DNA from 2 places in the Gudongella oleilytica genome. Region 1 is predicted to be linked to the other one. Evidence: a T-box and tRNA genes for the amino acid it is inferred to sense, from the RefSeq annotation. Region 1 holds a T-box; the other holds one or more tRNA genes.

Region 1 (7,613 bases):
AGGCTGGGTAATTGGTCTTTTGCCTGGAACGGGTGGAGACATAGGATCGCTTGTTGCGTATGGGGCGACCAAAAGCATAGTCAAAAATCCCAGCAGACCCTTTGGTCAGGGTGCATATGAAGGAATAGCTGCTCCCGAGACAGCAAACGATGCAGCTATAGGTGGAGCGCTTACAACCATGCTTACCTTGGGTATACCTGGAGATTCAGTTACTGCGGTCATCATTGGAGCTTTCTATATGCATGGCCTGCTTCCGGGACCAACCTTCATGCTGACGAACAAACACTATTTTTACTATATTATTATTTTTCTGGCTATAGGAACAGTAATGTCCTACTTTATCGGGATATTTGGCTCAAATTTAATGCTGAAGCTCTTAAAATTTCCTAAATGGGCTATAGTTCCTGTTATTTCCCTGCTTTGTATAATAGGCTCTTATGCACTGAACAATAATATGAACGATGTTATAATAATGGTATTTTTCGGTTTTGTTGGATATCTCCTAGAACGAAGCAATTATCCTGTATCGCCGATCGTTCTTGGTATAATACTTGGTCCAATGATTGAAACCAACTTCAGACAAGCTCTCATTAGCTCTAAGGGTTTTGTTCCGTTGATGACATCATTTGTTACAAGGCCTTTGGCTTTGATCATCCTTGTACTGATAATAGGTTCCTTCATTCTTCAGAGCTTCACAATGAAGTCTGCAGTGAAGCCTGAGGGAAAGTAAATAGCAGAGAGGGGATATTTATGGGAAACATCTTAAGAGTAAATATGACAACAATGGAGGCAGTTTCCAATCAGGAAGAGAAATACGACTTTCTGGGTGGAAGAGCCTTATCATCAAAGATAGTTCACGATGAGGTGCAGGCAAACTGTGAACCGTTGGGTAAAAAGAATAAGCTGGTATTTGCCACCGGAGTTTTGTCAGGCACCATAGCTTCAAGTGCAAGCCGAATATCAGTAGGTGCTAAAAGCCCGCTTACCAAGGGCATCAAAGAGGCTAATTGTGGCGGGGTCGCAGGAGCAAGAATATCGAAGTGCGGGTACCAGGCAATCGTAATCGAGGGCAAAGCCTCCTCAGGAACCTGGGTTCTTATAATAGATAAGGATGGAGCAAGACTTGAGGAGTGGAGCGAGTTGAAATCCAAGGGGACATATGAGACAGTTTCCAGACTCTATAAGAAGTTTGGAGGCAAAGTAGGGATACTTTGTGTAGGGCCTGCAGGGGAACGAGGTCTTAGAGGAGCCTGCGTGGCATCCACTGATCCTCATGGGGAGCTCAAGTTTGCTGCAAGGGGAGGTCTGGGAGCAGTTATGGGATCCAAGGGTCTTAAGGCGATAGTAGTCGATGACTCTGAATGTGATCATATCCAATATAAGGATAAGGAGCGGTTCCTCGAGATAGCCAGGGATTTCAATAAAAAGCTTGCAGGAGACCCTAAAACCAAGGACGTTTACCATAATTATGGTACTACAGGAATCGTAAAGGCAGTAAATGGGATGGGAGCTCTGCCGACGAACAGCTTCAGATATGGGTCCAGCGAGCATGTCGAGAATCTATGCGGTGAAAAGATGAATGAGCTTATCAGAACACGTGGTGGGGAGGGTAAGCTTGCAATCTCATGTATGGATATCTGTGCAATAAGATGCAGCACAGTCTTTCCTGATGAAAATGGAAAGAAGATCGTATCTACCATGCAGTATGAGAATATAGCATTATTGGGCTCAAATCTTGGCATGGACAACCTGGATGCTGTAGCCAGATTAAATTATGAAATAAACGATCTTGGACTCGACACGATCGAGACGGGATGTGCCATAGGCGTAGCTCTTGATCAGGGCTATGGGAGATTTGGAAGCGAAGCGGATTGTATGGCACTTATCAAGGAGATCTGGAGAGATACCCCAATGGGAAGGATGCTGGGGAATGGTGCTCAAATAACCGGAGAAGTGCTTGGAAGTGATAGAATACCAACAGGGAAAGGCCAGGGTTTTGCAGGGTACGATCCCAGAGCACTTAAAGGGAATGGAGTTACTTACTCAATGTCTACGATGGGCGGCGATCACACTGCAGGAAACTGCTTCGGTTCAAGAGGTACAGTCGACCCACTTGGAACAGAAAAGCAGGGTGAACTGTCAAAACAGCTTCAAATACAGATTGGAACTTTGGATTGCATAGGATTATGCATGTTTGCAAGAGGTCCATTGTTCGCAGAACCTCAGTTATTAGCAGAGATAGTAAATACAAAATGCGGAAGCAGTTATGATAAGGATACAATTTGGAATCTTGCTGTCAACACCCTAAAACTTGAAAGGGACTTCAATATAAATGCAGGCCTGAGTCCTGCATACGACAAGCTGCCGGAATACCTTTATGAAGAACCTCTAAGTCCCACAAATGCGGTGTTTGACCTCTCTGAGGAAGAAATGAAAAAGGCATTGATATAGGTGCAACGGAATGGTCAGGATAAGGATGCATCTATCATTTATTGACAGGACAGGAAGTCATGAATTTGAAGTTCCTCCGGGTGTAGTAGATACTCTGCCTGAGTTCCTCGATATTCATGGCATTAGGTCTGATGAGATTGGAATGGCGATTGCCGATGGAAGATGGAAAGTACCTCGAGATATTGTCATCGATGAATACTCCGTGATTGAAGTATTCCCCCACCTTGAAGGTGGTTGAATAAAGAACATACAGCGTGAAAGGAGACAGGCAAATGGATAAATCAAAGGTTATAGTTAGAGAGGCTGATATAGCAGGAGAACTTAAAACGCCATACCCAAGAGTGTCTAAGATATTGATAAGCGAGCATACAGTTGGTGCTACTAAAATATCAATGGGAACAAATGTAACTGAGCCGGGAAGCAGGATCCCATTACACAGACATACAGACTCGGAGGAAGCGATGTTTGTAATCGAGGGTACAGGTAAGTTGATCGTTGGTGATGAAGAGTACGACCTTTATCCGGGTACTGCAATTTTCTCCCCATTGGGAGTAGACCATACCATTATAAATACTGGAGATACACAATTTAAAATAGTCTGGGCTTATGGTCCTCCACTGGAGGCACACCTTAAGAAAGAAGATTAAGGACGAAGCTTCATTTTCATCCCCCACAGCAGGTCTGCCAATACGGAGGCCTGCTTTCTTTGTTGTATTAGCATGATAAATTCAGGTGTCAATCATTGCTGAAATGAAGTATAATATATGGTAAGAGTCAAGACAAAGCAAGGGGTTGATGGCAGTATGAATGGCAGCATAGTGATAATTTCACCCGATGAGAAGTTTACGGAATATGCGCAACAGGTCATAGATGATCTTGGAGAAGACATTGAGGTTTTTGAAGGCTCCTACAGTGAAGGACTCGGCAAGGCAAGAAAGGCTGTCGAAGGTGGAGCCAGCGTAATAATAAGCAGAGGCGGTACAGGCAACCTCATAAAAAAGAACATCGATATTCCTGTCGTGAATATAGATTTTAGCAGCTACGATGTTATTGAGTCCATAGGCAAGGCAGTTCAACATTCAAACAGAATAGGCATTGTAGGCTTTGAGGATCTATCCAAGGCATATATAAGAGTCAGCGAGATTTTGGAGAAAACCTTCTCAGCGAAAATTGATATCATAACAATTAAATCTGTGAGGGAGATAGATAAAGCCATAACTGAGCTGTATCATAACGGCTCAAGGGTATTTATCGGAGGTCACACAGTAATGGAGGCTATTTATAGCCGCCGTATGAATGGCGTTCTAATTGAGACTGGCAAGGAAGCAATAGCAGAAACCATACGACATGCAAAGAGGCTGCTGGAGGTCCAACAGATAGAAAAGGAGAAGGCAGCTATTCTGAAGTCTATAATCGACTTTGCCTATGATGGTATATTAGGAATCGACAAAGATGGTATGATAACTGTATTTAATCCAGTTGTTCAGAAGATAACAGGGATCAGATATGAGAACGCGATTTCGAAGAATGTCGAGGAAGTAGTGGAAAACACGAGGATGCTTGAAGTATTGCGAACTGGAGAAGCAGAGCTTGGAGAAATTCAAAAAATTGGTGATATCTCCATATTGACCAACAGGGTCCCAATTATAGTAGATGATAAGATAGTAGGTGTGGTAGCAACTTTCCAGGAAATTGAAAAGATCCAGAAGATGGAGACTCAGATAAGAGCCAAGCTTCATGCAAAGGGGCATGTAGCAAAGACAAAATTCCAGAATATAATTGGTAAAAGTGATGCAATAGCTCATGTTAAGGAGAAGGCCAGGTTATATGCAAAGGTTGACAGCACTGTCCTTATACAGGGAGAAACAGGAACCGGTAAGGAATTATTTGCTCAAAGCATACATAATGCAAGTCTGAGGATCGATAAGCCCTTTGTAGCAGTAAATTGTGCGGCTCTTCCTGAGAGTCTTCTTGAAAGTGAGCTTTTTGGTTATGTTGAGGGAGCATTTACAGGTGCGAGAAAAGGCGGAAAAACGGGCTTGTTTGAGCTCGCCCATGGAGGAACCATATTCCTTGACGAGATAAGTGAGATGTCACCAAACCTACAGGCAAGATTTCTTAGAGTGATCCAGGAAAAAGAAGTCGTCAGGATAGGAGATGACAGGATCATCCCGGTGGATGTCAGGATAATTGCTGCAACTAACAGAGATTTATTTAAGCTCGTCGAGGATGGGGGATTCAGAGAGGACTTATTTTACAGACTAAGTGTCCTTAGATTGTCGATACCTCCATTGAAGGAAAGAAAGGAAGACATCTCTGATCTTGCAAGCTTTTTCGTCAGAGAGAAAAGCAGATATCTTAATCAGCGGGTAGAAGGTATTGCAGTTGAAGCCTTGGCAAAGCTGATAGTCTACGATTGGCCTGGGAATGTGAGACAGTTGGAGAACTTTATTGAAAGATGCGTTGTATTGGCTGGTGATAAAAAAATGATAGACTCCTCCATTGCTGATGAGGCAAGCCAGGGGATGCTTGAGTTTGGGAGAGTAAGATCGGAGAAACCTGAAGGAAGCAATTTGCCAAATGATAAGGGAGTGCTTCATCAGATAGAGAATGATACAATTCTAAAAGTATTGGAGGAAACTGGAGGAAACAGGTCACTTGCTGCAGAAAGACTTGGGATCAGCGTAACGACATTGTGGCGGAAGCTCAAGTCAATAGAGGAGGCAAATCTTAAAAAGAAGTGATTTTATTTGACAAAATATTTATCATTGGATAATATCGTACTATGTAAAATTATTAACAATCCCAGAAGGAGCCAATATGACACTGCCTAATGTGATCACCTTATTTAGAATACTGCTAATCCCGATATACCTGCTCATATTTTACTCTGGAACGGAGAATAGGATACTATTTTCAGGACTTGTATTTATACTAGCAGGGATATCGGATGTTGCAGATGGGTTCATTGCACGACGTTATAATCTTGAGAGTAAGCTCGGAGCATTGATGGATCCCTTTGCTGACAAGCTGATGAGCTTTGCTGTACTTTTCACTTTCACCTCTGTAGGATTGATTCCGGTATGGGTTCTGATACCGATGCTCATAAAGGAAATTGTGATGATCCTTGGAGGAGGACTTTTATACTTGAAGCATAAAGGATCTGTGATCCCTTCCAATAAATTTGGAAAGGTAGCAACGTTTTCATTATATGCTTCAATATTATCGATAATAACCAAGGTATCCTTTAATGTTTCCTTATTACTTCTTACATTGACCTTGGCTCTTAATATCCTGGCTTTCATTAATTACATGAAGATTTTTAGAAGACTTGTGGATGATAAAAAAGGCGAGATTGACAAATAGTCTCCTGTATTTTATAATTAGGACAATTATATCAATGGCTTTGAAAAAGAGGAGTAATCAGATTCCCTAATAGAGAGCAGGCTTGCTGGTGGAAGAGCCGCAGTAGGAATATGATGAAGGTCGCTTTTGAGCTGGCAGACTGATTAATCTAAGTCTGCACGGGGAACCGTTATTTCATATAAGTGCCTCAGCTTTAGCTGTGGAATTAAGGTGGTACCGCGAACCCTTCGTCCTTACACGGATGAGGGTTTTTTATTTTTACGAGGAGGGGAATCTATGTTAGAGAATTTACCAAAGAATTATGATCCAAAGGAGTTTGAAGACAGACTTTATAAGTTCTGGAACGACAATGGGTATTTCACACCTGAAATTGACAAAAATAAGAAACCATACACAATAATGATGCCTCCGCCAAATGTAACGGGAAGCTTGCATATGGGACATGCCCTGAACAATACTATTCAGGATGTGCTTATCAGGTGGAAGAGGATGGAGGGATATTCCGCTCTCTGGCTGCCAGGAACGGATCATGCCAGCATATCTACTGAGGCAAAGGTAGTAGAGAAGATAAAATCTGAAGGGAAAAGCAAGGAGGAGCTGGGCAGAGAAGGTTTCCTTAAGGAAGCCTGGGCATGGACCGACATATATGGCGGGACTATAAAAAACCAATTGAAAAAGCTTGGAGTTTCATGTGACTGGTCCAGAGATAGATTTACACTGGATGAGATGCTTAGCAACGCCGTTGAAGAGGTCTTCGTAAGGCTTTATGATAAAGGACTGATTTACAGAGGAGATAGGATCATCAACTGGTGTCCCAGCTGTCATACTGCAATATCAGATGCCGAAGTGGACCACGAGGATGCTCATGGTTACCTGTGGCATGTTAAATATCCAATAAAGAACAGTGATCAGTTTATTACCATTGCCACAACAAGACCAGAGACAATCCTGGGAGATCTTGCCGTTGCAGTTCATCCAGACGATGATCGATATTCACACTTGGTTGGAAAGACCGCTTTGGTTCCAATCATCAACAGAGAGATACCTGTTATAGCTGATCCATATGTTGAGATGGAATTTGGGACGGGCGCTCTAAAAATAACACCATCCCATGATCCAAATGATTTTGAAGTGGGAGAAAGGCACGGACTTGGCCAATGCGTGGTTATAAACGAGGACGGGTTTATGAATTCCAACGCAGCTGAATTCGAAGGCCTGGAGAGGTTCGAAGCCAGAAAGACTGTGGCCAAAGCACTGGAGGAAAGGGGTTATCTGGAGACAGTTAAGGATCATGACAATGCTGTAGGCCATTGTGAAAGATGCAAAACAATTATTGAACCGCTGATATCAAAGCAATGGTTTGTAAGAATGGAGCCACTCGCTAAGCCGTCATTGGAGGCCTATTATAATGGTGAATTAAGATTTATACCAGAAAGATTCGGGAAGGTATACACACATTGGCTCGAGAATATCAAGGATTGGTGTATCTCAAGACAGTTGTGGTGGGGACACAGACTGCCTGTATACTATTGTGACGATTGTGGAGAGATAATCGTATCAAGAGAAAAAATTACAAAATGCAGCAAATGTGAAAGCACGAATATCCGTCAGGAGACGGACACTCTTGACACCTGGTTTTCATCGGCCCTTTGGCCTTTTTCTACACTGGGATGGCCTGAAGATACTGAGGATATGGATTATTTCTTCCCAACGGATGTTCTTGTAACAGGCTATGATATTATATTTTTCTGGGTCATCAGAATGGTATTCTCAAGCCTTGAGCAGACTGGAGAGCT
Region 2 (7,613 bases), 1.1 Mb from region 1:
TGACGGTGGATTCAGTGAACAGATAAGCTGCTCTGGATCAGTCAAGACTATGAGTCTGTCATCCTTCATTATGTCAAGATCCTTAACCAATATCGGGGTATTAAAGTCCATCCCTGAGACGTCTATCCCTACCGATTCGGGAATATCTCCCGGAAGGCACTCTATCTCTACAGCATCCATCATTTGCATAAGAACAGATGGCTGCAGCGCAATATTGTCTCTGTTCAAAAGTGTAATTGGAACGTGGAGCTTTATCCTCTGTTCCATATCGAGCTTCTGAAGATCTATATGGATCACTTTGCCTTTGACAGGATCCCTTTGCACGGACTTTACAATCGTTGGGATCTTTTCGCCCTCCATGTCAAGCTCAAACAGCGCGGATGACCCCACCTGCCTGAAAAGCTTCGTGAACTCAAGCTCATCAACTGCAAAGCTCTTTGACGGTTCTCCTTTTCTGTAGACTACCCCTGGTATCAGGGCTTCATTTCTCAATTTCTTGACCTTGTTTGATCCGATGTCTCCTCTTAATATTGCCTTTAGGCTCTTGTCAATCATTCTCGGATACCTCCTAATTCTTATTTTGTACAATACATTACTACCCTTTAAGGCATCCGATAAACGATTATTTGGTCAATACCTTATCCCTCTGACTGAAAGGGACTTGGCAAACAGCACCTTGCTCAGGTTTACATCCACCTGATCGTTTGGTGTACTGAGCCCTTTCTGTATGAATACCTTCACTCCATTATCCTCGTATTCGTAGAAACGCTTTGTATCTCCCGGGTGTCCTATCTCAACGGATAGTTGGCTTGAGGAGCATCACCCGCCCTTGACCTGGATCACTGCTATTCTTACAGCTGGTTCTCCGTTTGATTTTTTCTTTATGTGTTCAGCTGCTTCACTTGAAACCGTTACCTTCATATAATAACACCTCTCAGATTTCGATATTAGTTACAGACCCCTGTATTTAATTCCCTTGGCAAAAATCTGCTTCTTGAACACAAGGTTTTTAATATATATTTCGACGCTATCTTTGGGTATTTCCATTTCCTTTTGGAGATAAACAGTGATCCCTCCTATTTCATAGATGTCAAATGCACTTTTTTCCTTAGGCTCGCCTGTCTGAACTGACAGTTCATTGTAAGGGCATCACCCGGATCTCTGCTGTATGATGCCAATCATTACGCCTGGTTTATCATTGCATCTTTCCAGGATGTGTTCCTTTGCGTCATTTGTTATGGTTATAGTGATCATTCGGTCACCTCATTTTCTATCATGGTATCTATCTCTGCTTTTGCAGCCCGCATTCGCTTTATGCCCTGTTCCTTGGAGTAGTGGCTTGCGAAAAGAGCCGTTATAGGTATGGTCAGGATAAGGCCTATACTTCCCGAAAGGGATCTTACAACCTCAGTTGCTATCACATCAAGATTAAATACCTTGCTAAGCTCTGTCTCATATGCCATGAACAATAGAAGCATGGGGATGGAGGTTCCTGTATAGGCTAAAATAAGTGTGTTTACCATTGTGCCCATAACGTCCTTTCCAACATTCATGCCCGATCTGAAAAGCCTTCGCCTTGAGAGCCTTGGATTAGCCTTGTGGATCTCCTCAATGCTGGATGAGATCGATATTCCTATGTCCATAGCTGCACCCAGGGAACCCATTATTATCCCTGCAAAAAGCAGCTGCCTGAAGTTGAACTCTATTCCCTGAGGTATATACATGAGCATTGTTGCTTCCTCGGCTGAAAGACCTGACAGACTTGCCTTATTTCCTACGTAGAAGGCTATTACCCCTGCAATTATTACTCCAAAAGAGGTACCTAAAATTGCTGACATTGTCTTGTGGTTAAAACCTGCTACAAGGACCATGGTAACGATAGTAACTACGACTGCTGTGATTACGCTTACCAGGATCGGATTCCAACCCTTAAGCATCAGCGGAAGCATTACAAAAAGTACTGCAGCTACAGTTATTGCAAGGGAAACAAGCGCTTTGACCCCCTTTATCCTGCCTATCGCAATAACTAAGAGTGCAAACAATACAAGAAGATACCCCAGGTAATTAGCTCTGTAATAATCAGAGATATATGTCTTGAAGCTTCCATCCTCGTACTCCTCCAGCATAAGGACGACTTTTTGTCCTTTTTCCACTATGATATCATAATATTGGTGGTCTGAAAGTGAATTCTCAACCTCGACTACCTCGCCCTTTCTGTTCCCGGAATCTATCCTTACGGTCACATTCTGGACTCTGAAGAATTGACCTTCACCGGACTCGACCTCTCCAGCCTCAAGGACCGTCCCCCTTTCAGTAAGGTTCACGAATTCCATCTCTTCCTCGTACTCAGGTTCCATTGCAAGGACTGCCTGAGAAAGCAGTACTGCTACCAAAATGATCACGAACATGATCGGGGTTTTCTTCATCAAACCAAATCCTTCCTACTTTTAGTAATAGTTTATGATCCTAATACCTGCTTAATTCATTTTCCTTCCTGACTTCCAAGTAACCAATAAATATCATTGACAAAAAGATCAGCCCTCTACCCGCAGCCATCATGTATGTGATCCAAAGCTTCTCAGCTCCCCATATGGGATACTCGACCAAAAGGAGCTGGATGATCATCAGAATGGTAAATAATATTATATTGCTGTCTCCCTTTTTCATGCTGTGTGCCATCAAGGTAATTGAAAGAAGCAGCACATAAATTACAAGAGGTATGAACCTAAGGAATGCGAAGGTTCCGTCAGGCTCCAGGAGAAACCACTGGTTCTGTGGAAATAATCCGATCACAGCCCTGAATATCATGAGTCCATATAGAAGCTTATCCATTGGCAGCTTTCTTTTTGTTGAAAACCTGGTCTTTATCAGGTCGGACAGCACCAGGAAAAAAAGAGTCATAATGAGCATCTGACCTATCCTTCCCCATCCAAGTATCCTGAGGTTCTCCTCAAGACCATCAGTAAGGAGGCCGTAAAGTCTGGGGATGAAGTACACAGAGTCAGCCATGGCAAGAATAAATGCTAAATACCCGAATACGGTATGGGATTTGTTCCCCAGCTTGTTTCTTGATATGTATGCGCCCATATACAACAACAGGATCAGATACAAGAAAAAAACAACAGCTTCCAAGAGCTTTAGCATCCACTCCGCCTCCCTTTATTTATCTTACCTTAAGTTTAATATTAATGAGGGACGATGTAAACACTTTCACAGATATTTCACGTTTTTGGGCATCTAAATTACTGTTGAAAAAGAAGGACTTTTGTGCTAATATAGGAATACATGAGCGGTTAGTTCAGCCGGTAGAACGCCACGTTGACATCGTGGAGGTCGTTGGTTCGAGTCCAATATCGCTCACCATAACTAAAAAAATCCTCAGACATCGGTCTGGGGATTTTTTTGATTTTTTTATTATTGAACATTGAATAGTGAAGAACTAAGAACTAAAAGCTAAAAGCTAAGAACTAAGAGCTAAAAGTCAAGAGCCAAAAGCTAAAAAAGGCAGTTGTTAGGATGACAGAAATACAGACAAGTCGTCCGCCTCTTCTCTTTTCAATTGCCAATTGCCAATCGTCAATTGTCCATTGTCAATTGCCTTTACTTATTGATCAATTCTTTTACCTTCATCAGTCTTGTGATCGTGCTTCGTTCGTTTTCATCAAGCTTCATCCTGATGAATCTTATTGTTTCCTGAAGCTCAGGTATCGTCCTGTACTCGAGAGCATTTACCCTTCTCCTGGTCTTTTCTATCTCATCAGCCATAAGCTGGCAGGCCTTTTCGACCTCAGCAAGCTCCAAAAGCTTGGGCATTATCGTGTAAAGCTTCCTAATGGCGTCGTCCAGCTCCGAGGATGTCGTTGCGAAGCCGTACGGATAGATACTTCCCTCATCTCCCTCAAGCTTTCTTATAAAGCTCATTACAGGGACATGGACGCTCATTACGTTTTTCTTCTTTATGTCCACCGAGATGTTCTCCTTGGGGAAGGCAACTGCCTCCTCCAGAAGCTCAGGGCTCATTACTGCACTTGCCAGGAGAAATTCGTGGAAGGCTTCCTTAAGCTCCTTCTCGACCTGGGTCCTCAGCTTTTTATTCTGCTTGATAAGCTCAATGAAGCGTCTCATCAGCTCGTCCTGCTTGTCTTTAAGGAGCTTGTGGCCTCTGGTGGCGGTCTTCAGCCTTGCTTTAAGCCTTGTAAGCTCCATACGAGTAGGATTTACGTTTAAAACCGCCATCTACTCATCCCCTTTTTCTTCCAGAGGCAGGTACTTATCCAGGTACTCTGTACGTATTCTCTTCAGTTCTCCTCTTGGAATGATCTTCATCAGATCCCATCCCAGATCAAGGGTATCCTCGATGGTCCTGTTGTTCTCATAACCCTGGTTTACATACCTTTCGTCAAAGGCTTCAGCAAATTTTGCGAAGGCCTTGTCGGAATCGGAAAGTGCAGATTCTCCAAGGATCGTTGCAAGCTCTCTCGCCTCGATACCTGACGTGTAGGCTGCATATATCTGGTTCATGGTGTCAGCATGGTCTTCTCTTGTCTTGCCTTTTCCTATACCCTTGTCTTTAAGACGGGAAAGGGATGGCACTATGTTTATTGGAGGTTCAATACCCCTCTTGTATAACTGACGGGAAAGAATTATCTGCCCCTCAGTAATGTAGCCTGTCAGGTCCGGGATAGGGTGAGTTATGTCATCCTCAGGCATCGTGAGAATCGGGATCTGGGTAATGGAGCCCTTTCTCCCCCTTATCCTTCCTGCTCTCTCGTAAATCGTGGAAAGGTCAGTGTAAAGATATCCAGGGTAACCTCTTCTTCCGGGAACCTCTTTTCTGGCTGCAGAGGTCTCACGAAGAGCCTCGGCATAGTTTGTCATGTCGGTAAGGATTACAAGAACGTGCATGTCCTTCTCATATGCCAGATACTCCGCACAGGTAAGTGCCATACGCGGCGTTGCAATTCTTTCAATTGCAGGATCGTTCGCAAGATTTATGAAAAGCACCGCCCTGTCGATCGCACCTGTCTTCGTAAAGTCCTCAATGAAGAATTGAGCTTCCTCAAAGGTGATGCCCATTGCTGCGAAAACTACCGCGAACTTCTCTCCAGATCCAAGTACCCTTGCCTGTCTTGCTATCTGAGCGGCAACCTCGCCGTGCGGGAGGCCTGATCCCGAAAATATGGGAAGTTTTTGTCCCCTAACCAGTGTGTTAAGACCGTCTATACAGGATATCCCGGTTTGAATGAACTCCTCCGGGTAGTCCCTGGATACCGGATTTATTGGAACACCATTTATATCTACTTTTTTCTCAGGAATGATCTTCGGACCGTTGTCCTTTGGTCTACCAAGTCCGTCGAATATCCTTCCTATCATATCCTCGGAAACTCCAAGCTCAAGGGGCTTGCCAAGGAACTTGACTCTGGTGGAATTGAGGTTGATCCCGGTCGAGCTTTCAAACAGCTGTACCATAGCTCTGTCGCCGTTGACCTCTAACACTCTTCCTCTTCTCTTTTCTCCTGTACCTAATTCTATGTCTACAAGCTCTTCATACTTGACGCCCTCTACCCCGTCAACTATCATAAGTGGTCCGACGACCTCTCTAACTGTGTTGTACTCCTTACGCATCGAGAATACCTCCTTCCTCTATAAGCTTATTCATATCAGCCTCAAGCTGCTGAGCAATCTCGTCTATCTGCTCGAGGTGTGCCTCTTCGATATATTTTGACCTCGCGATCTTTTCCCTTACTGGCATTTTTTCAATACTCTTAAGGTACACTCCCTTTTCAATGGCCTTCACGCCAAGGTCGTAGAATTTCAGTATCAGCTTTAGCATTTTGTTCTGCTTTTGTAGTGAACAGAAGGTATCTATCTCGTGGAATGCATTTTGCTGAAGATAATCTTCTCTTATTGATTTTGTAGCCTCAAGCTTCAGCTGGTCCTCATAGGACAGCGAGTCTCTACCTACAAGTCTTACGATCTCCTGAAGCTGTGCTTCCTCCTGGAGCAGCGTCATTGCCTTCGCTCTGTTCTTTGCAAACTCCGGGTCGATATTTTCTGCCATCCAGTGGTCCATTTTAGTCTGGTACAGAGTATATGAGTTCAGCCAATTGATGGCCGGGAAATGTCTCTTGTATGACAAAGCGTGGTCCAGTCCCCAGAATACCTTTACTATTCTAAGGGTTGCCTGTGATACCGGCTCTGATATGTCTCCACCCGGAGGTGATACGGCCCCGATTAACGGTGATCGCTCCCTCTCTGTCGTCGCTTCCGTTGCATATTACCTTCCCGGCTCTCTCATAGAATGCAGCTGCTCTGGATGCAAGGTAAGCGGGGTACCCCTCGTCACCAGGCATCTCCTCCAGACGTCCGCTCATCTCTCTCAGGGCTTCTGCCCATCTGGATGTTGAGTCAGCCATTATTGCGACTGAATAGCCCATGTCTCTGAAGTACTCTGCAATAGTGATCCCTGTGTATATGGAAGCCTCACGGGCAGCTACCGGCATGTTTGATGTGTTTGCTATGAGGACTGTCCTCTTCATCAACGATTCTCCGGTTGCAGGGTCGATGATCTCAGGGAACTCCATCAGTACGTCAGTCATCTCGTTTCCACGCTCGCCGCAGCCTACATAGACTACTATCTCAGTATCAGCCCACTTTGCAAGCTGATGCTGCACAACTGTCTTTCCTGAACCAAAAGGCCCTGGGATTGCGGCAGTTCCACCCTTTGCAACAGGAAAGAAGGTATCTATAACCCTTTGTCCGGTCAACAGAGGCACATCAGGATTCAATTTTTTCTTAAAGGGTCTCCCTTTTCTTACAGGCCATTTCTGAAGCATCTGGATTTTTTGTGTGCCGTCAAGCACGCAAATATCCTCAATAATTGTAAACATTCCCTCAGTAATGGAGGTTATCTCACCACTCATTCCTATTGGAACCATTATCTTGTGGAGGATCAGAGGAGTCTCCTGGACCGTTCCGATTATATCTCCGCCTATTACCTTGTCCCCAACCTTTGCAGTTGGAACGAAGTGCCATTTCTTCTCTCTGTTCAGGTTGTCAACCTTTGTACCTCTTGTAAGGAAGTCCCCTGACAATTTTCTGAATTCCTCAAGAGGTCTTTGGATACCGTCAAACATGGCCTCCAAAAGACCAGGCCCGAGCTCAACGCTCAAAGGCTCCCCAGTGGTGTAAACCGGGTCACCAGGCCCTATTCCGGTCGTTTCCTCGTATACCTGGATCGACGCCCTGTCGCCTCTCATTTCTATTATTTCACCGACAAGTCTGTTGTCGGATACTTGAACTACGTCATATACGTTGGCTTCATCCATACCCTCGGCAACTACCAAGGGTCCAGATACCTTTATAATCTTTCCTACTTTCAAGATAAGCCCTCTCTTTCTATAAAATATTTGATCCTACGGCTTTTTCGACATTCTCGTTGATACGGTTCATCCCTATGTTCAGTGAACCCTGATTGCTCGGGATGAGTATTACCGCAGGGATTATCTCTTTGTCATATCTCTCAATAGTATCTGGTATCAGGCTTGCGATCTGCTCAGTGATGAATATGACGCCGTAATTGCTTCTCGCCATAGTGTCCACTATCCTTCGTG

The links. A T-box is a leader RNA that pairs with one kind of tRNA and senses whether it is charged. The one in region 1 lies ahead of EC328_RS07125 (valine--tRNA ligase), so its partner is inferred to be a tRNA-Val.
Region 2: it encodes a tRNA-Val, which carries the amino acid that the T-box ahead of EC328_RS07125 (valine--tRNA ligase) is inferred to sense. The anticodon was not compared.

Annotation. Positions count from the first base shown of each region.
Region 1 is NZ_CP035130.1:1,486,432-1,494,044, reverse strand. It holds gene EC328_RS07155 (tripartite tricarboxylate transporter permease) at 1-730, shown strand, start outside; gene EC328_RS07150 (aldehyde ferredoxin oxidoreductase C-terminal domain-containing protein) at 751-2,451, shown strand; gene EC328_RS07145 (hypothetical protein) at 2,462-2,689, shown strand; gene EC328_RS07140 (cupin domain-containing protein) at 2,724-3,098, shown strand; gene EC328_RS07135 (sigma 54-interacting transcriptional regulator) at 3,216-5,195, shown strand; gene EC328_RS07130 (CDP-alcohol phosphatidyltransferase family protein) at 5,272-5,817, shown strand; T-box leader at 5,849-6,055, shown strand; gene EC328_RS07125 (valine--tRNA ligase) at 6,094-7,613, shown strand, end outside.
Region 2 is NZ_CP035130.1:272,460-280,072, reverse strand. It holds gene EC328_RS01355 (50S ribosomal protein L25) at 1-555, opposite strand, end outside; gene EC328_RS01350 (YibE/F family protein) at 1,251-2,426, opposite strand; gene EC328_RS01345 (hypothetical protein) at 2,467-3,144, opposite strand; tRNA gene EC328_RS01340 (tRNA-Val) at 3,288-3,363, shown strand; gene EC328_RS01335 (V-type ATP synthase subunit D) at 3,601-4,236, opposite strand; gene EC328_RS01330 (V-type ATP synthase subunit B) at 4,237-5,625, opposite strand; partial or broken gene EC328_RS01325 (V-type ATP synthase subunit A) at 5,618-7,382, opposite strand; gene EC328_RS01320 (V-type ATP synthase subunit F) at 7,399-7,613, opposite strand, start outside.